Regions from separate parts of the Granulicatella adiacens ATCC 49175 genome, predicted to be linked through region 2. Evidence: a T-box and tRNA genes for the amino acid it is inferred to sense, from the RefSeq annotation. Region 2 holds a T-box; the other holds one or more tRNA genes.

Region 1 (11,628 bases), 610 kb from region 2:
GACGGAAAGACCCCATGGAGCTTTACTGTAGTTTGATATTGAGTGTTTGTGTCACATGTACAGGATAGGTAGGAGCTGAAGAATCCGGGACGCCAGTTTCGGAGGAGGCAACGGTGGGATACTACCCTTGTGACATGACCACTCTAACCCGCACCCCTTACCGGGGTGGGAGACAGTGTCAGACGGGCAGTTTGACTGGGGCGGTCGCCTCCTAAAGTGTAACGGAGGCGCCCAAAGGTTCCCTCAGAATGGTTGGAAATCATTCGAAGAGTGTAAAGGCAGAAGGGAGCTTGACTGCGAGACCTACAAGTCGAGCAGGGACGAAAGTCGGGCTTAGTGATCCGGTGGTTCCGTATGGAAGGGCCATCGCTCAACGGATAAAAGCTACCCTGGGGATAACAGGCTTATCTCCCCCAAGAGTTCACATCGACGGGGAGGTTTGGCACCTCGATGTCGGCTCATCGCATCCTGGGGCTGAAGTCGGTCCCAAGGGTTGGGCTGTTCGCCCATTAAAGCGGTACGCGAGCTGGGTTCAGAACGTCGTGAGACAGTTCGGTCCCTATCCGTCGCGGGCGTTGGAAATTTGAGAGGAGCTGTCCTTAGTACGAGAGGACCGGGATGGACACACCGCTGGTGTACCAGTTGTTCTGCCAAGAGCATCGCTGGGTAGCTATGTGTGGACGGGATAAACGCTGAAAGCATCTAAGCGTGAAGCCCCCCTCGAGATGAGATTTCCCATCACATCAAGTGAGTAAGACCCCTGAGAGACGATCAGGTAGATAGGCTAGAAGTGGAAGTGCCGCGAGGCATGGAGTGGACTAGTACTAATCGGTCGAGGACTTAACCACGAGTTGTATAGCTGGTAGATTGATGGAGTTGGATATAGATTCAGTTTTGAAAGAACGAAAGTTTTTTCAGAAATAAAGTGTGGTGACGATGGCAAGAAGGATACACCTGTTCCCATCTCGAACACAGAAGTTAAGCTTCTTAGCGCCGATAGTAGTTGGGGGTTTCTCCCTGCGAGGGTAGGACGTTGCCACGCTTTATTAATTTTCCGCCATAGCTCAGTTGGTAGTAGCGCATGACTGTTAATCATGATGTCGTAGGTTCGAGTCCTACTGGCGGAGTTCATTCATATAAATGTTTGGAAACTCGGAGAGTTGTCCGAGCTGGCCGAAGGAGCACGATTGGAAATCGTGTAGACGGTTAACCCTGTCTCAAGGGTTCGAATCCCTTACTCTCCATTTGTATGATTGTTTTTGTTACTATGGCCCGTTGGTCAAGCGGTTAAGACACCGCCCTTTCACGGCGGTAACACGGGTTCGAGTCCCGTACGGGTCATTATTTTTTTATGGAGGATTACCCAAGTCCGGCTGAAGGGAACGGTCTTGAAAACCGTCAGGCGTGTAAAAGCGTGCAAGGGTTCGAATCCCTTATCCTCCTTAATATTATCGCGGGGTGGAGCAGTTGGCAGCTCGTCGGGCTCATAACCCGAAGGTCGTAGGTTCGAGTCCTACTCCCGCAATTAGGTTCCGTGGTGTAGGGGTTAACATGCCTGCCTGTCACGCAGGAGATCGCGGGTTCGATTCCCGTCGGGACCGTTAGATGAATATAATATTCGCTAGGCTCGGTAGCTCAGTTGGTAGAGCACTTGATTGAAGCTCAAGGTGTCGGCAGTTCGATTCTGTCCCGAGCCATATGGAGGGGTAGCGAAGTGGCTAAACGCGGCGGACTGTAAATCCGCTCCTTCGGGTTCGGCAGTTCGAATCTGCCCCCCTCCATTTTTTGGAGTTGAATTTCAAACTATTTAGGGGTATAGTTTAAAGGTAGAACAGCGGTCTCCAAAACCGTTAGTGTGGGTTCGATTCCTGCTACCCCTGTTACTTTAATATTATGGCGACCGTGGCGAAGTGGTTAACGCATCGGTTTGTGGCACCGACATTCGGGGGTTCGATTCCCCTCGGTCGCCTATCTTGGGGTATAGCCAAGCGGTAAGGCAACGGACTTTGACTCCGTCATTCGTTGGTTCGAATCCAGCTACCCCAGTTTTTTTATAGTTTGATGGCGGTATAGCCAAGTGGTAAGGCAGAGGTCTGCAAAACCTTCATCACCGGTTCAAATCCGGTTACCGCCTTCCTGATATGCCGGCGTGGCGGAATTGGCAGACGCGCTGGACTCAAAATCCAGTGCCCGCGAGGGCGTGCCGGTTCGACCCCGGCCGCCGGTATATGTGTAAAGACAAGGTTTCTAAGACCTTGTCTTTTTTTGTTTTAATGATGAGTATAACCATTTAAACTCATTTTGTATAGTGGCATAAGTTGATGTGAAGTCTGCTTTGTTTTACTATTGAATCAGATATTCTAATTTTGAGAAGGGTAGTTTACCAGTTCTATGTTCGAAATAACATACTATACATTTATTTCGTTACTTCTTTATTTTATAATCCTTTTTTTCTCGCAAGTGCTATATTCTGTTTTGAAAAGAAAGAAGACTTCATTAGAACTTTTAAAGATTATAAGAGATCTTTTTAAAACAATTGTTTTCATAGTGCTACTAATATATGCAAATATTTTGAATTTATTGTCTTTATCAGTAAACTTTGTATCTCTTTTCTTTTTCGGATTGTTTACTCTCTTATTTATTTTTTTATTTACAAAAAAGGATAATAGTCATTATCCTTTGCATACAAAAGTTTCAGCGATTCTTCTTTCACCTATTATTGAAGAAGTGATTTGTAGAGAAATTGCTTATAATTCTGATTATGTTTTGGTTTCTTATATACTGGGAACGATCATCTTTATCTTTTTCCATTTTGCTTTTGACTTTAAGAGCATCATTTATTTTCTATGTATGTCGAGTTTGCTTTTCCTTTTAAGGGAACAATCTGGTTCAGTTCTAAATTCTATTCTTCTTCATATGATGATGAATATAACCGTTATTTATAGAAAATAATCATCTTAGATATGTTTTTAATTTATGAAACACGAAAGCCCAACGAAAAAGTATCGTTGGGCTTTTTAGACTGTACTATTTTTTATTAAAGGCATTTAGTAATTTAAAACAGAGGGCTAGATTGAGAAGAATAATAAGTAGTGTGAGGATGGAAGAAAAGTAGAGTTGGAAAGGGTTTTGTAATAGTTGATGAATCCATATTGAACAACATAATCCTGTTACGATTCCACTCAAAAGACCAGGTACATATCTTTTTAGATAAAGACTTTGGAGTACATGGATTACAATGTGATAGTTATATGCGATGATGATTGTTTGATAAATTGTAAAATCACCCACATAAAAACTATAGGCTAGAAAAGCTAAAAGAATTAGAAATTCCTCTAAGACGATTAGGTTAAACTTAAAAGGAGAATAGAGTTCCTTGAAATTTTTAAATTTTGGATGTTCAACCATAGAGGACATAAATGAGGGCATAAGAAGAATCTCTTCCATTTCGTGAATCATAAATAAGCTAGGAAAAAGTAAATAGAACGCGATTGAATCCATAATGTGAACCTTCTTTATTAAAAGTTTGTTTTATGTTGAATATTATACCAAGAAATGGAACCTGTTATGAAATATTGACATTTTCTACTACTTAAAATGGTTAATTTATCAGCTATTAGTGACACTATTGTTTGTATCGTTTATAATAGAAGAGATAGTAGAAATATTTATATTTCAAATTTAAGGAGGTAAGTATGCGAGTCGGTATATTTACAGATACGTACTTTCCACAAGTGAGTGGGGTTGCTACTTCAATTCGAGTACTAAAAGAAGATTTAGAAAGACAAGGGCATAAGGTCATTATTTTTACAACTACTGATCCAAAAGTGACTGAGCCAGAAGAAAATATTGTACGATTAGGTAGTGTTCCTTTTTTTGCGTTCAAGGATCGTCGAGTTGCGATTCAAGGGCTGGGGAAGGCTTATCGAATTGCGAAAGAAAATGAATTGGATATCATTCATACGCAAACTGAGTTTAGCCTTGGGTTAGCAGGCAAACTAATTGCTGCTATGTTGAAGATTCCAACGATTCATACGTACCATACAATGTATGAAAAATATTTACACTACATTGCAAAAGGTAAAGTGCTACGTCCAAGTCATGTGGCGTATATCTCTAAAGCGTTTTGTAATCAAACAAGTGGAGTAGTTGCTCCTAGTCAAATGACAAAAGATAAGCTACTTGAATATGGAGTGCTTCAGGAAGTTCGAGTGATTCCAACTGGAGTCGTTGTTCCTCCGCAAGAACCAGATATAGCGAAAACTTTAAGAAGTGAGCTGGGGTATTCAGATGATGAAGTGGTATTACTATCACTCAGTCGTTTGTCTCAAGAGAAGAATATCGCTGCAGTGATTGCTGCGTTACCAGCTATCATAGCAAGTAAGCCAAATGTACGCTTATGTATTGCTGGTGGCGGACCTGAAAGAGAGAAGCTCGAAGCGCAAGTGGCGGAACTTGGCATGAACGATTTTGTTCAATTTGTGGGCGAAATAAAAAACGAAATGGTCTATAAGTATTATCAAATGGCAGATCTTTACGTGAATGCTTCTGAATCAGAAAGTCAAGGATTAACGTACCTAGAGGCACTTGTTAACCGTGTTCCAGTAATCGCTAAGAAGAATGATTATTTAAGCAGCCTTATTACAGCAGATGCTTTAGGAATGTTATTTGAAACAGACGCAGATATTGCGAATTGTGTCTTAGAGTATATAGAAACTCAACTAGGTAATGAAGCGGAAGTATCAGTATTACAAGACCAATTATTATCGGAAATTTCTTCTGAAACATTTGGAGAAAGAATTGTAGATTTCTACGAAGCTGCGATTAACGGCTATCAATGGAATCAAGAACATTCGCATAACATTATGAATCTGATGAAATTTTTACGTTTATCAACAAGTGAGTTAAAGGATGAAGAAAATGAAAATTAATACAGTAGGCTTTGTTGGCACTGGCGTGATGGGGAAATCCATGATTCGCCATTTGCTAAAAAAATATAATGTTGTAGTGTACAATCGTACGAAAGAAAGAGCATTAGACCTTCTTGAAGAAGGAGCGATTTGGGCTGATACACCTACTGAAGTTGCTAATCAATCGGATGTGGTTTTAACAATTGTAGGCTATCCAAAAGATGTAGAAGAAGTGTACTTCGGTGAACAAGGAATCTTCAAGTCTACGAAGGAGCATCTTGTTGTAGTAGATCTTACAACAAGTACCCCAACTCTTGCTAAACGCATCGCAGAAGAAGCTACTAGTCGTTCGTGGGAGGCTCTAGACGCACCTGTTTCAGGTGGAGATCTTGGTGCAAAAAACGGAACTCTTTCTATAATGGTTGGTGGGACAGAGGAAACATTAGAAAAAGTATATCCAGTATTGGATTGCTTCTCTAAGACGATTACGTTGCAAGGAACTGCAGGTGCTGGGCAACATACAAAAATGGCTAATCAAATTATGATTGCAGGAACGATGACAGGTTTAACAGAGATGCTCGTTTATGCAAAAGCTGCAGGACTTGATTTGGATAAGGTATTACAAACAGTTGGTGCAGGAAGTGCGGCCAACTGGTCACTCTCAAATTATGGACCTCGCATTTTAAAAGAAGATTATTCTCCAGGATTCTTTGCAAAACATTTCCTTAAAGATTTAGGAATTGCACTTGATGAAGCAGAGAGAATGCGTCTATTTTTACCAGCTACTTTACAAGCAAAAAAACTCTACGAAACGCTCTGTGATGATGGCTTTGCAGATGATGGTACCCAAGCTTTAATCAAATTATATTGGAATTTACCAACTGAATAAAATTCTCTTAAAAGAATGGTTATTCTTACTATCAAAGATGGGTTTTATGGTAGAATAATGGAAGAAAGTTTGAAAGGGGTAGTAATTATATGAAACCTTCACAATTGGTGGCAATTGTTCAACGTCTGCAAACAATGGCAGCACAAGATTCTGAGATTGAGGTGCGTCGTTTTGAAAAGGATGGCGTTGAGAAAGCTATCGTTACTTTTAATCATGAAGCAAATAGTTTTGAATTAGAAGACGTAGAAACAAATCAAACATTCCAATTTGATGATATTGATTTAGTGACAATTGAAATCTTTGAAATGTTACAAGATTAAAAATTAACTGTGAGTAAAGCCACGGCGCAGAGTGTCTGTGCTGTGGCTTTTCAATATAAAAGGTAAGGATGAACAAATGAAAATTGCATTATTAGGATTTGGCACTGTTGGTAGCGGTGTTTATAATATTTTGAAAACAAATGTAGCAAAATTAGAGCGAGTACTTCCAGAGAAAATCGAGATTAAGACGGCTTTAGTTCGTGAACCAGAGTTGATGCAACAAACAGATGTTGTATTTACAAACAATATTAACGATATCACTAAGGATCCAGAAATCGAATTAGTAGTTGAAGTGATGGGCGGAATCACAACCGCATATGATTATGTGAAAGCCTGCTTATTAGCGAAAAAATCAGTTGTAACAGCCAATAAAAATTTAATTGCTGTTCATGGAGTTGAATTGACAACACTCGCTAAATTAGAAGATGTGTACTTGTACTATGAATCAAGTGTTGGCGGTGGAATTCCAGTTCTTCGTCCGATGGTGCAACATTTTGAAACGAATGATGTGGAATCGATTGTTGGTATCGTCAACGGGACAACAAACTTCATTTTAAGTTCTATGGAAAAAGAAGGACTCAGCTACGAAGAAGCATTAAAGATTGCTCAAGAAAAAGGCTTTGCTGAAGCGGATCCAACAAGCGACGTGGAAGGGCATGATGCAGCTTATAAATTAATGATTTTGACTCGTTTAGCTTTTGGCGTAAATGTTGCTTTTGATGAAGTAGCTAAAACCGGAATTTCTGGAGTCACAACTTCTCATATGAAGATGGCTTCTGAGAATGGGTATGCAATCAAACTTCTAGCAAAAGCTCTTAGCGATGGCGAAAAAGTTTCGCTTGAGGTAGCACCAACTTTTGTACCAGCAAATCATTTACTAGCGCAAGTTCATTATGAAAACAATGCGATTTCTGTAACAGGAAATGCAGTCGATGAAGTTTTATTCTACGGAAAAGGAGCAGGCTCCCTTCCAACAGCAACAAGTGTCTTAGCAGACGTAGTGGAAGTACTTCGTCGCAAAGGTAACGGTAGTGCGGTGGAAACTTTTGGCCGTGTAGAAAGCCCATTAGTGGAATTCAGTCCAGAGGCTGCGACAAGTTCTTATTTCGTATATGGAAAAGGAAACTTGGAAGAAGCTCCGTTCAATGGAGAAATTGTATCAAACAGCCAAGGTGAATTCGGAGTTCGCTATACAGCTTTAACAGCTAGTGAGTTAGCTAAAGTAAAAGAAGCTTTTGCTCAACTAAATGAAGTCGCTATTTATCCAATCTTGGAGGAAGCATAATGGCATTAACAATTAAAGTTCCAGCAACTTCAGCCAATATCGGACTAGGATTCGATTCACTTGGGATTGCAGTGAATTTATATTTGACGCTTCACGTAGAAGAACCTTCTAGCGAATGGGTAATTACACATCCGTTTGGAGAAGAAATTCCCACAAATGAAGAAAACTTAATTATCGAGACTGCTTTAAAAGTTTGCCCAACATTAGCACCGCATAAACTCGTATGCGAAAGCGAGATTCCTTTAACAAGAGGCCTTGGAAGTAGTTCGAGCGCGATTGTTGCCGGAATCGAATTAGCCAATGTATTAGGCAACTTACAGTTAACTAACGACGAAAAAGTCAAATGGGCAACCCTTTTCGAAGGGCATCCTGACAATGTGGCACCAGCTATCTTAGGAGGCGTCGTTGTCGCTACTTATGATACTCACACGAAAGAAGTGTTGACGGTTCATAAAAATGTAGAAGCATCGATTGCAATGGTCGCTGTGATTCCAAACGTTCAATTATCAACGAAGAAGAGCCGTGGCGTACTGCCAAGTTCGCTAGCATACGGTGAGGCAGTAGAAGCAAGTAGCCGTAGTAATGTATTAGTAGCTGGATTGATGGTCGAAGATTGGAAAGTCATTTCATCAATTGTAGAAAAAGATTTGTTCCATGAAACGTATCGTTCAACGCTTGTTCCTTGGATGGAAGAGGTTCGTACGATTACAAAAAATGAAGGTCTTGATACATGCGGGACTTACTTAAGTGGGGCAGGCCCAACGGTGATGACGTTTGTTCATAAAGAACAAGTCGATCGTTTTGTAAAAACATTAGAAAAGTATTTAGAAACAACGCTGAAAGATTGCACAATTCGTGTGCTTGAAATTGATGCGCAAGGCGTTTACGTAAAGTAGAAGGAGAACTATGGCACTATTCAAACCAACGTGGTTTAAAAAGACCTTTCAAGAGATTACCGTTCCTTTCTTACAGGAGAATGGAATCGAAGTTGTCTTAACCGATTTAGATAATACACTGATTGGCTGGGACGAAAAAGAAATCGATGAAAACTTACTTGACTGGGTACGTTCATTAAAAGAAGCAGGCATCAAGATTGTTCTTGTATCGAATAATAATGAACATCGTATCAAAGATGCTGCTGAAAAGTTGGATGTCCCATATGTGTATCCTGGCTTGAAACCACTGCACAAAGGGTTCAAAGAGGCACAACAATTACTGGAGTTTGATAAATCAAAAACAGTCATGGTTGGCGACCAATTATTGACAGATATTCTAGGGGCGAATACTTTTGGAGTTAGAACCATTATCGTAAAACCTAGAAAAGAGAGCGATGCTTGGAAAACAAAAATCAATCGTTTCTTTGAAAAAGGAATTTTTGTAGTAACACAAGGTGCGTCCTATCATAAGAAATGGGAGGAGGATTAATCATGGAACAGTATGTATGTATTGGATGTGGAGCAACAATCCAAACGGAAGATCCAAAAGGAACGGGATACACACCTCAAAGTGCATTAAATAAAATGCTGGAAAGTGAATGCCCTCTCTATTGCCAACGTTGTTTTAGACTCCGTAATTATAATGAGTTGCAACCGGCATCTTTAACAGACGATGATTTCTTGAAGATGTTAAGTAGTATCGCCGATGAAGATGCGCTAGTTGTGTTTGTGGTTGATTTATTCGACTTATACGGAAGTATGATCTCAGGATTGAAACGCTTTGTGGGCGATAATCCAATTTTATTTGTAGCCAACAAGGTGGACTTATATCCAAAATCGGTAAACCGTAATCGTCTGAAAGCATGGATTGAACGCCATGCAAAAGAGTACGGCATTAAACCAGTCGATACCCTTCTTGTGAGCGGTCATAAACGGATTCAAATTGACGAATTGCTAGAGAAGATTAACGAATACCGTAAAGGTAAGGATGCGTATGTCGTAGGAGTAACGAATGTAGGAAAATCAACACTCATTAATAAGTTGATTCAAAGTATTGGTGAAACAGGAGAAGTGATTACAACCTCTCAATATCCAGGAACAACGCTTGGACAAATTGATATTCCATTTGATGAACATTCTTCATTAGTGGATACACCGGGGATTATTCACCGTCATCAAATTACTCACTACTTAGCGGAAAAAGAAATGAAGAAAGTCTTACCGCAAAAAGAGTTACAACCAAAGACATTCCAATTAAATAGCGAGCAAACGATTTTTATCGGTGGTTTGATTCGTGTCGATTACGAACAAGGAGAACGAAACTCATTTACCTTCTATACACCGCAAACAATCGATTTGCATCGCACGAAGTTGGAGAAGGCGACTGAGTTTTATGCAAAACATGCAGGAACACTTCTAACGCCGCCAACAGGAGACAATATGAAATTGTATCCAAAACTAGTGAAGAAGACATTTACGATTAAAGAGAAAACGGACTTAGTGATTGCAGGGCTTGGCTGGGTAACGATTCAAAAACCAGGTACGGTATCTGTATGGAGTCCAAAAGAAGTTGACGTGATTCAACGTCAATCTATTATTTAGAGAAAGGAGAGCTTTCATGGAATTAAAAGGGAAAGAAAGACAGTTCTTCAAAAAAGAAGCACATTCGTTGAAGCCAATTTTCCAAATCGGGAAAGGCGGACTTAGCGAAGAGATGATTCATCAAATTCAAAACGCTGTTGAGAAACGCGAATTGATTAAAGTGACTTTATTGCAAAATACATTAGAGGAGCCCCAAGAAGCTGCCGAAACAATTGCAGAAGCGACTGGGAGTACCATTATTCAAGTGATTGGCCATACGATTGTGTTATATAAAGAAGCACGAAATCCAAAACATAGAGATCTTTCAGTACGATTTGCAGAATTCAAAAAAAGAGGTCGATAGACAATGGTTGCTGAACTCAATATTTTTTCTGAGACATTAAACAAAACTGAAAAATTCGGTGAAGAAATGCCGGTAGAACGCGTAGGGCTTATCGGAGGTAGTTTCAATCCGCCACATATTGCACATTTAATTATGGCTGAACAAGCACGTGTGCAATTAGGCTTAGACAAGGTGTACTTTTTACCAAGTCATATTCCGCCACATGTGGATGAGAAAAAGACCATTGATGCAAGTACCCGTGTGGAAATGACACGCCTTGCGATTCAAGATAATATTTATTTTGATATTGAGACAATTGAACTCGAGCGTAATGAGAAGAGTTATACGTATGACACGATTCAACTCTTAAAGAGACAAAATCCGAATACGGAATATTACTTTATTATTGGTGGAGATATGGTGGATTATTTACCGACATGGCATAGAGTGGATGAATTAGTTCATGAAGTACAATTTGTCGGGGTTGAACGTCCAGGATATGAAAAAGAAACGCCATATCCAGTCCTATGGATTACAGCACCGAAGATGGATATTAGTTCAACACAAATTCGAAAAAATGTCTTATTCCAACAAAGCATTAAATATTTGGTGCCAGAATTAGTGGAAGCCTATATTGCCGAAAAGGGGTTGTATTTAGAATGAGCGAAGTAAAGAGCTTTGAACCTTATACAACGATGACAAGAGAAGAGTTGTTGTCTCATGTCCAGTCAAATATGAGCGACAAGAGATATCAACACTGCCTGCGTGTCGAACGAAAAATATTGGAATTAGCAAAGCTTTACGGCGTCGATGAGAAGGCTGCTGCGTTTGTGGGATTAGCGCATGATTATGCTAAAGAAATCCCAGTGGAAAAACAGCAAGCTCTTGCCAAAGAAATTGGACTTCCTGAAATGTATCATCATGAAGGTTCTGAAATTCTACACGGGCCGATTGGAGCGTATTTGATTTCAAACCTATGCGGAGTAAAGGCTGAAGAATTACTTGATGCCATTCGTGAGCATACAATTGGAGGGCTTCAAATGAGTCTTCTTTCTAAGTGTCTCTTTGTGGCAGATGCAATCGAAGACGGAAGAGATTATCCAGGTGTGGATGTTGCAAGAGAAATCGCTGCGAAGAATATTGATGATGCGGTCTTTTATTTATTGAAGCATACATTGGAATTTTTATTGGAAAAAGAAGTTAGTATTTTTCCAAAAACAATAGAAGTTTATAATCATTATTTGAAACAAAGAAAAGGAGAATAGAATGGAACATACCAGTAAAAAATTATTACAAGTTGTTTTAGATGCTTGTGAAGACAAGTTAGCACAAGAAGTGGTTGCACTAGATGTAGCAAGTCTTACA
Region 2 (7,823 bases):
GCTTAACACAGTCCATAGCATGTCAAAAATGTTGTTTTCAATCAGGATATGTATCCCCAGTCCTAAATAAACACTGGCAATAAACCATCTGCTATATTTTTCCAAAAATTCTCCAACAGAAGGGACTTGTGCCAATTTTTGGGCAGAAAAAACCAAGAGATAAATCATGACTAGAAAGGTAAGTAAAGTTACTATCAAATTCGCTAAATTTAAGGTAGTAAAATATGGGACAAAAACACCAATATTGTCAGCACCACAACTTGCAAAAGTAATCATAGCAACTAGAAAAATCAGGTTTTTATTATCTTTGCGCAAACCATCTTTTGCAATAGCTTCTCCATCAGAATCTCCTAAAAGCAAAACTTTGAGGCCTAGGAAAATTGGAATCAAACCGAGCAAACCTAAAATCTCTTTACTAGGAATATAATTTAAGACAAATGCAAAAAGCAAACTTAGCAATATTAGACTAACAGAGCCTAGAAATTGTCCTAAATAGATGTTAATGATGTCTTTTCTGCTTTTTCTTTTGGCAAAAAATAACATTAGGATAATAAGTAAGTCTACGGCTGTCCCAGAATACAGGATTATTGAAGTAACAACATTTTGAATCATAAAGCACCTCATTCAAATATATTTTTGAATGAATTCTAACATTAAACTTTATAGATGTCAATTTAAAATCCACCAAAATATAGATAAGAAGTTAGGGTCCCAAATATTTAAAAACCCTGCCATCGAAATGATAGCAGGGCTTAACTTCAATATCCAGATGATATATTTATCTAAAAAAGGTTAGAGTTTTTATTGATTTGTAGTGCGATATAATGAGTTTCAAAAAATCAAAAATCGCTTAAAATCAATATTTTGACATCTATTGACGTGTACTGAAAACCTTACTTAACCTCTTTAAATCCTTCTTCTAAAATCTTTTTTTTGGATTCTTCGAAACTGTAACAATCATTTTTCTTCACCAAAGCTGAATGAACACTGCTATAGAGTGCTGGTGCTTTCGAACGACTCTCTTCATCATCATATTTGAACTTCTTAAGGTCAACCTCAACCGTAAATGATATTTCCTTATCACTATCCGATTGAGTGACTTTAATTCCATCAATTCCATCCATTTCTTTTACGATTTTCTCACGTTGTCTACGTGCCTTTTCTTCGTACTCCTTGTTCTTAGAAATATCATAGCTGATGTTAAAAGTTAGTGAGGAAACCGAATCTTTTTCCTGGTCGTACATGTACGTTACTTTTTGCTTAGAAATAGAAACTTCTAAGGCAAATTCCGCTTTACTTTCAGAACGGCATCCTAATAAAACAAAAAATGCTCCTAATAATACAATCGATAATTTAATTATTTTCTTCATTTTATACTCCTTTATTGCGACTTATTGTTATCATAGAAAATCTAGTGTAGGATGTCAAATTATACTTGAAGTGTATTGGGCCAAATTGTGCAAACAAAAACCGCCTCCTTTTTCAGGAGACGGTTATTTTATTTCTTATTAGAAACGGATGTAAGTTGCGCGAGCTGCAACGCTTGCTGAAATTGTACGGTAAGAGATTACGTTTAATCCTTGTACGTTCATTTCAGAGATGTATAATGAACCATCTGCATTAACTGCTTCTACGAATGCTACGTGTCCGTAAGTTGGGTCAGCACCCGCTAAACCTTGTTGGAATACGATTGCTGAACCAGCTGATGGTGAGTTAGATACTGAGTATCCATAGCTACGAGCATATGCTGGCCATTCAGCCGCGTTACCCATCATGCTGTGTCCGATTGGTGTTCCAACTTGTGCCATACGGTTGAATACGTAGTAAGTACATTGTCCGAAGTATCCACCGTTTAAAGCTGCACGGTAACTTGGGTCAACTGCTGGGAATCCTCCGCCAGTTGTGTAAGTGTAGCTAGAAGATTGTTTTGTTGCTGCAGGAGCCGCTGTTGCTTGTGCTGCTGGAGCTGCTGCTGTTTGAGCTTGAGTATTTGAAGCTGCAGGAGCTGGAGTTGAAGTTGCTGCTGCAACTGTTTCAGCTGCTTTTGCTGCTTCGGCTGCTAAAGCTTGACGAGATGCTTCTGCAATACGTGCTGCTTCAGCTTCTGCTTTTGCTTTTTCTTCAGCTAAACGTTTTTGGAAAGCTTCTTTTTCTGCTACTAATCCATCACGTTTTGAGATTTCAGCTAATTCTTCTTGAGATAAGTTTGCTAATAAAACTTTATTTTTGTCAAAAGTTTCATTTAATTTTGTTTGTAAGCCTTGTAATTCTTCCTCAGCTTTTTGTTGTTCAGCTAATTTAGCTTGTTGTTGCTCTTCTTTAGCTTCTACTTGTTTCTTATCTTCTGCTTGTTGTTGCATTAAATCACGGTTAGCACCGATTAAATCCATAACAACACCGATACGGTTAACGATATCTGATAAGTTTTCTGCATTTAATAAGAAGTCAACATATGAACGAGCTCCGTTTGTTTGTACAGCACGAGCTTGTTCTTCTAAACGTTCGTTACGTTCAGCAATTACTTTTTCTAATTTAGAAATTTCTGATTTTAATGAGTCGATTGCTGCTTGAGCTTCAGCTTTTTGAGCTTGAGTAGCATCAATCTTAGTTTGTACTCCTGATAATTCAGATACTAATGAATCAATTGTTGCATTAACTGCAGCTTTTTTATCATTGATATTTGCAATTGTTGAATTAGCTGAGTTAATTTGTGAGTCAAAGTCTTGCGCACTAACATTTGGTGCTAAAGCTCCTAATGTTAATACTGTTCCTGTTACTAATACTGTTAATAAACGCTTCTTCAAGTGAGTCCCTCCAATAGTTCCAATAAAAAATCAATTATATATTTCGAAGTAGCCGATTTGGCTTAAATAAAACTTAACTTGGTACTATAATACCATAGGACTTTAGACTGATGTTGATTTTCTTTGAATTGACAATACCTTGTAACAAAGCTGTAACATAAAACGATTAGCTGACCTTTTTGATACAAAAAAAGGAGAAATTTATAAAATATTACAGAATTATTTGTCTTTTTTATAGAAGGATTCAAGGAAAATATGTAATTCCTTTTAAATCGGTACATTTATCTTCAAAAAGTTTTGTAACAAACCAAACCTTAGCCCTCAAAATGGGTGAAATATGGTATATTTAACGTATCCAATTGAAAATAGAAGGGAGCTATTTTTATGATATTAACATTAACAATGAATCCGGCGGTAGATATTGGGTATACGGTCGAAACATTAAAGATGGATACGGTGAATCGTACTCAAAAGGTTAGTAAAACACCTGGTGGAAAAGGCCTCAACGTGAGTCGTGTTTTAAAGCAACTCGGTTCTCCAGTGCTAGCAACAGGTTTACTAGGCGGCCACATCGGTGCTTTTATTAAAGAAAAATTGGATGAGGTTGCCTTAGAAAACAACTTCTATCCTATCCAATCGGAAACTCGTAATTGTATTGCCATCCTACATGAAGGCCTTCAAACCGAAATCTTAGAGGCCGGTCCTACCATTACACCAGAAGAACAAGCGGGGTTCCTCGCTCATTTTGAAACCTTATTAAAAGAGGTCGATCTCATCACGATTTCTGGTAGCCTGCCTGCTGGAATGGATGAGACTTTATACGCAACGATTATTGAAAAAGCTGCAAAAGCCAGCATTCCTGTGCTTTTAGATACTTCTGGAAAGACATTAAAGATTGCACTCGAAGCTGCTACTAAGCCGGTCTTAATTAAGCCAAACCAAGAAGAACTCGCTGGGTTATTAGGGGTTCCTGAAGCGACAACGGTGGAAGAATTGAAGAAGCAATTGAACTCTCCGTTATTTGACGGGGTAGATTGGGTGGTTGTTTCGCTTGGATCAAAAGGCGCACTTGCAAAACACGAAGGGGTCTTTTACCAAGTCAGCATTCCCAAAGTCAACGCCGTGAATCCTGTTGGCTCTGGAGACTCAACGATTGCTGGGTTAGCTCATGCGATTGCAAAAGGCGAAAGTGTTGAGTCCATTTTGAAAACGGCAGTGACTGCAGGTACGCTCAATGCCATGGAAGCTCAAACAGGCTTTATAAACATGGAAAACTTCGATACCATTTTCAATGCGGTAACGGTGGAGAAAGTATAATTCCATTTGATTCCAAAGAATCCTTGCGGATTTATTTATAATAACTGTAATGGGGGACCGGTTCGAGCCGAAGTCTCTCACCTTAAAAGCCTCAAAGCGGCCGTACAGAAAAATTTCTGACGGCCGCTATTTCGCATTTTATCCTATCCCCCATTACGGTTATTATAAAATCCGCCCATTCTTTGGAATCTTATTTTTCTTCGCTTGAATATAACTCTGCGTATTCTACTTTAAAACCACTCGAGCTTCTATGGGTTGAGCAGCTGAAGTTTTAAATGGAAAAGTGCACGGTTTTGCATTCGAAATGAGCTAACTAAAATATTGAGTTTTTGAGCCAACAAATTCGGGCTTTTGACCAAAAAAGTTATTTTGCAATATAACGTATATGTCATATTGTGTTTTTTACATTTGCTTTTGAAATATGATTGTGTAGGCGTTGATAACAGGTTTGAAAATCTATTTAAAACATTTTTTTATTTCAAACTTTGTGAACTGCTCTTTATTGTCAGCTCACAAAGCAAAAATTTTCTTAGTAGTTTTTGACACGATGCACCCAAAGGATGATTCCGAAGAATAGTGCGGATTTTATCATCATAGTAACGTGGGCGCATAAAATAAGAGAAGCTTAAAGAGTTATACGCAGTAGCTGATTGGCATAAGCTTCATCACTTGTGATTTGCTTATGCCTAATCAGCCTTGCGGAAATCCTTCACAGTGCGAAGGATTTGAAACCACTAAAAGAAAATGGACTCACACTGTGAGTCCATTTTTAGCTTTTGTCTTACTCCCGTAAGGATTCGCAGGAATCATCCGTACTTGCACTTATCTTTTATTTCAACACCACTAAGAAGTATTTTTTCTTACCGCGGCGGACGATGACAAAGCGTTCTTCAAAAGATTGTTCTTTCGTCCATTCGAATTCGAGGTCGGTTACTTTTTCCCCGTTGATAGAAATTGCGCCGTTTTGAATGTCTTCGCGTGATTGTCTTCTTGAAGGTTCGATGCCAAGGTCAACAAGCCATGTTGCTAGATTTTGAGGTTCTTTTGAACTTTCAAATGTTGGCATATTTTTGAAGCCTTGTTCGATTTCGTCGGCTGTTAATTGTTGTACGTTTCCTGTGAAGAGCGCGTTTGTAATTTTCTTCGCGTCTTCTAGGGCTTTTTCGCCGTGAACGAAGCGAGTGACTTCTTCAGCAAGGCGGATTTGCGCTTCACGTTTATGTGGTTCTGTAGCTACTTTTTCTTCGAGCGCTTCGATTTCTTCGCGGTCTAAGAATGTGAAGTACTTGATGTATTTAATCACGTCGCGGTCATCTTGGTTTAACCAGAATTGGTAGAATTCGTATGGAGTTGTCTTTTCAGGGTCTAGCCATACAGCGCCACCAGCTGATTTCCCGAATTTTGTGCCGTCTGATTTTAACATCAATGGAATGGTTAGCCCATAAGCACGAGACTCTGCGCCTTCTACTTTACGGATTAATTCAAGACCTGAAGTGATGTTCCCCCATTGGTCCGCACCACCGATTTGAACTTGCACGTCTTCTGTCTTGAATAAATGTAAGAAGTCCATTGATTGTAGGATTTGGTATGAGAATTCTGTAAATGAAATCCCCACTTCTAAACGGCTTGCGACCACGTCTTTAGCAAGCATGGTGTTCAAGTTGAAATGCTTCCCGTAGTCACGTAAGAAGTCTAATAATGATAAATCTTTTGTCCAATCGTAGTTGTTTACAAGACGTAATGTCGCTTGGTCTTCATCTGTTGTGAAGAATAATTTCTTCATTTGCGCTGTTAATTTTTCAACATTGTGTTGAACTTGTTCCATTGATTGAAGCACACGTTCGCTTGTACGACCACTTGGATCTCCGATAGAACCTGTTGCTCCACCAATCAAGATGACTGGTTTATGTCCTGCTAATTGGAAACGACGAAGAATCATAAATGGAATTAAGTGTCCAATGTGCATGCTGTCCCCAGTTGGGTCTACCCCACAGTAGAGTGATACAGCCTTTTCGTTTGTTAAGGCACGTAAGCCTTCTTCATCTGTCATTTGGTTGATGGCGCCGCGCCATTCTAAATCATCGATAATGTTCATCTTGTTTCTTCCCTTCTTTCTTGTAAATAAAAAATCCCTAATAGCCAAAAAGACTATTAGGGACGATTTTCACCGTGTTACCACCCTTGTTGACGATGCGAGGCATCATCCACTCGAGCATCCTTATCGCGGATGAGACGTCCTGACGGATTGCTCCCAAGTGTACTTCGCGGATGTGGGGGATTGTCTTGCACCGACCGACAATTCTCTTCTTTCTCCCGTGGACAACCACTACTGCGCTTGTTCATTGCTTATATATGTGCATTTAGTATACGGCTTATAGTGCGTCATGTCAATGACTACATTTCATCTGGAGCAGCCACGCCAAGCAGCGCTAGGCCTTGTTTTAGAAGGCTTGCTGTTGTTTGTACTAAAGCGATACGGCTGTTGAAAGCTTCATCTTCAACGAGTACTTTTGTATGTGCGTAATATTTATTGAACGCTTGTGCTAAGTTGATCACGTATTTCGCAATCGCTGATGGTTCGCATTTTTCTTCAGCAAAACGTACAACGTTTGGATAGTTTTCGATGAGTTTCAATACTTCCCACGCATCATCGTCTGTTAATGAGAAGGCCTCTGTCATATCCACTGTATGGTTGGCTTTACGTAAAATACTCATCGCACGAGCATGTGTATATTGCACGTATGGACCTGTTTCACCTTCGAATTGTACCACTTCTTCAAGCGCAAAGTCGAAGTTGTTTGTACGGTCGTTCTTCAAGTCGTGGAAAATAACCGCACCCACCCCAACAGCGTGTGCCACTGCTTCTTTGTTTTCGAGTGATGGGTTTTTCGCTTCGATTTGTTTCAAAGCAAGTTCTGTTGCTTCTTTTAACACGCCTTCAAGAAGGATGATTTTTCCTTTACGTGTCGATAATTTCTTACCGTTCAATGTGATTAGTCCAAATGGAATATGGACAATCGTTTCAGCCCAAGGTAAATTGAGTTCTTTTAAGACTGCTTTTAATTGTTTGAAGTGGTTGGATTGTTCCATCCCTACCACGTAAATACATTTTGCGAAATCGTAAGTATTCTTACGGTAGTTTGCGGCTGCTAAGTCACGTGTCATGTATAGTGTTGCGCCGTCTGATTTTTTAATCAATGCTGGTGGTAAATCATATTTTTCAAGGTCTACGATGGTAGCGCCATTATCCACTTTTAGTAAGTTCGCGTCTTCAAGCATGTCGACCACAACGTCCATCTTGTCGTTATAGAACGCTTCACCATTGTATGAATCAAAAGTCACGCCGAGTAAGTCATACACGCGGTTGAATTCTTTTAATGATTCACTTCTGAACCATTCCCATAGACGAACCGCTTCTGCATCTCCATCTTCTAGTTTCTTGAACCATGCACGGCCTTTGTCATCGAGCGTTGGGTCTAGTTCTGCTTCTTCGTGGAAACGGACGTATAATTTAATGAGTTCTGCGATTGGATCTGCTTTTACAAGTTCTTCGCTTCCCCATAATTTGTACGCTTCGATGAGTTTTCCGAATTGAGTTCCCCAGTCTCCTAAGTGGTTGATACGAATTGGTTCATAGCCCACTTTTTTCTCTAGGTTTGCAATCGCGTTTCCGATTACTGTTGAACGTAAATGTCCCATTGA

The links. A T-box is a leader RNA that pairs with one kind of tRNA and senses whether it is charged. The one in region 2 lies ahead of tyrS (tyrosine--tRNA ligase), so its partner is inferred to be a tRNA-Tyr.
Region 1: it encodes a tRNA-Tyr, which carries the amino acid that the T-box ahead of tyrS (tyrosine--tRNA ligase) is inferred to sense. The anticodon was not compared.

The regions. Positions count from the first base shown of each region.
Region 1 is NZ_CP102283.1:1,303,929-1,315,556, reverse strand. Features, by position in the region: rRNA gene NQ540_RS06480 (23S ribosomal RNA) at 1-848, shown strand, start outside; rRNA gene rrf (5S ribosomal RNA) at 927-1,042, shown strand; tRNA gene NQ540_RS06470 (tRNA-Asn) at 1,054-1,127, shown strand; tRNA gene NQ540_RS06465 (tRNA-Ser) at 1,155-1,244, shown strand; tRNA gene NQ540_RS06460 (tRNA-Glu) at 1,270-1,341, shown strand; tRNA gene NQ540_RS06455 (tRNA-Ser) at 1,354-1,443, shown strand; tRNA gene NQ540_RS06450 (tRNA-Met) at 1,453-1,525, shown strand; tRNA gene NQ540_RS06445 (tRNA-Asp) at 1,529-1,601, shown strand; tRNA gene NQ540_RS06440 (tRNA-Phe) at 1,625-1,697, shown strand; tRNA gene NQ540_RS06435 (tRNA-Tyr) at 1,701-1,781, shown strand; tRNA gene NQ540_RS06430 (tRNA-Trp) at 1,810-1,880, shown strand; tRNA gene NQ540_RS06425 (tRNA-His) at 1,897-1,969, shown strand; tRNA gene NQ540_RS06420 (tRNA-Gln) at 1,975-2,046, shown strand; tRNA gene NQ540_RS06415 (tRNA-Cys) at 2,064-2,134, shown strand; tRNA gene NQ540_RS06410 (tRNA-Leu) at 2,144-2,227, shown strand; gene NQ540_RS09765 (CPBP family glutamic-type intramembrane protease) at 2,392-2,952, shown strand; gene NQ540_RS06405 (HXXEE domain-containing protein) at 3,028-3,501, opposite strand; gene NQ540_RS06400 (glycosyltransferase family 4 protein) at 3,696-4,931, shown strand; gene NQ540_RS06395 (NAD(P)-dependent oxidoreductase) at 4,912-5,799, shown strand; gene NQ540_RS06390 (YkuJ family protein) at 5,889-6,119, shown strand; gene NQ540_RS06385 (homoserine dehydrogenase) at 6,196-7,404, shown strand; gene thrB (homoserine kinase) at 7,404-8,300, shown strand; gene NQ540_RS06375 (YqeG family HAD IIIA-type phosphatase) at 8,311-8,829, shown strand; gene yqeH (ribosome biogenesis GTPase YqeH) at 8,832-9,941, shown strand; gene yhbY (ribosome assembly RNA-binding protein YhbY) at 9,958-10,284, shown strand; gene NQ540_RS06360 (nicotinate-nucleotide adenylyltransferase) at 10,288-10,926, shown strand; gene yqeK (bis(5'-nucleosyl)-tetraphosphatase (symmetrical) YqeK) at 10,923-11,528, shown strand; gene rsfS (ribosome silencing factor) at 11,530-11,628, shown strand, end outside.
Region 2 is NZ_CP102283.1:1,919,829-1,927,651, forward strand. Features, by position in the region: gene NQ540_RS09505 (CadD family cadmium resistance transporter) at 1-612, opposite strand, end outside; gene NQ540_RS09745 (hypothetical protein) at 641-796, shown strand; gene NQ540_RS09510 (hypothetical protein) at 894-1,370, opposite strand; gene NQ540_RS09515 (CHAP domain-containing protein) at 1,509-2,804, opposite strand; gene lacC (tagatose-6-phosphate kinase) at 3,189-4,121, shown strand; gene tyrS (tyrosine--tRNA ligase) at 4,951-6,216, opposite strand; T-box leader at 6,272-6,473, opposite strand; gene argS (arginine--tRNA ligase) at 6,516-7,823, opposite strand, start outside.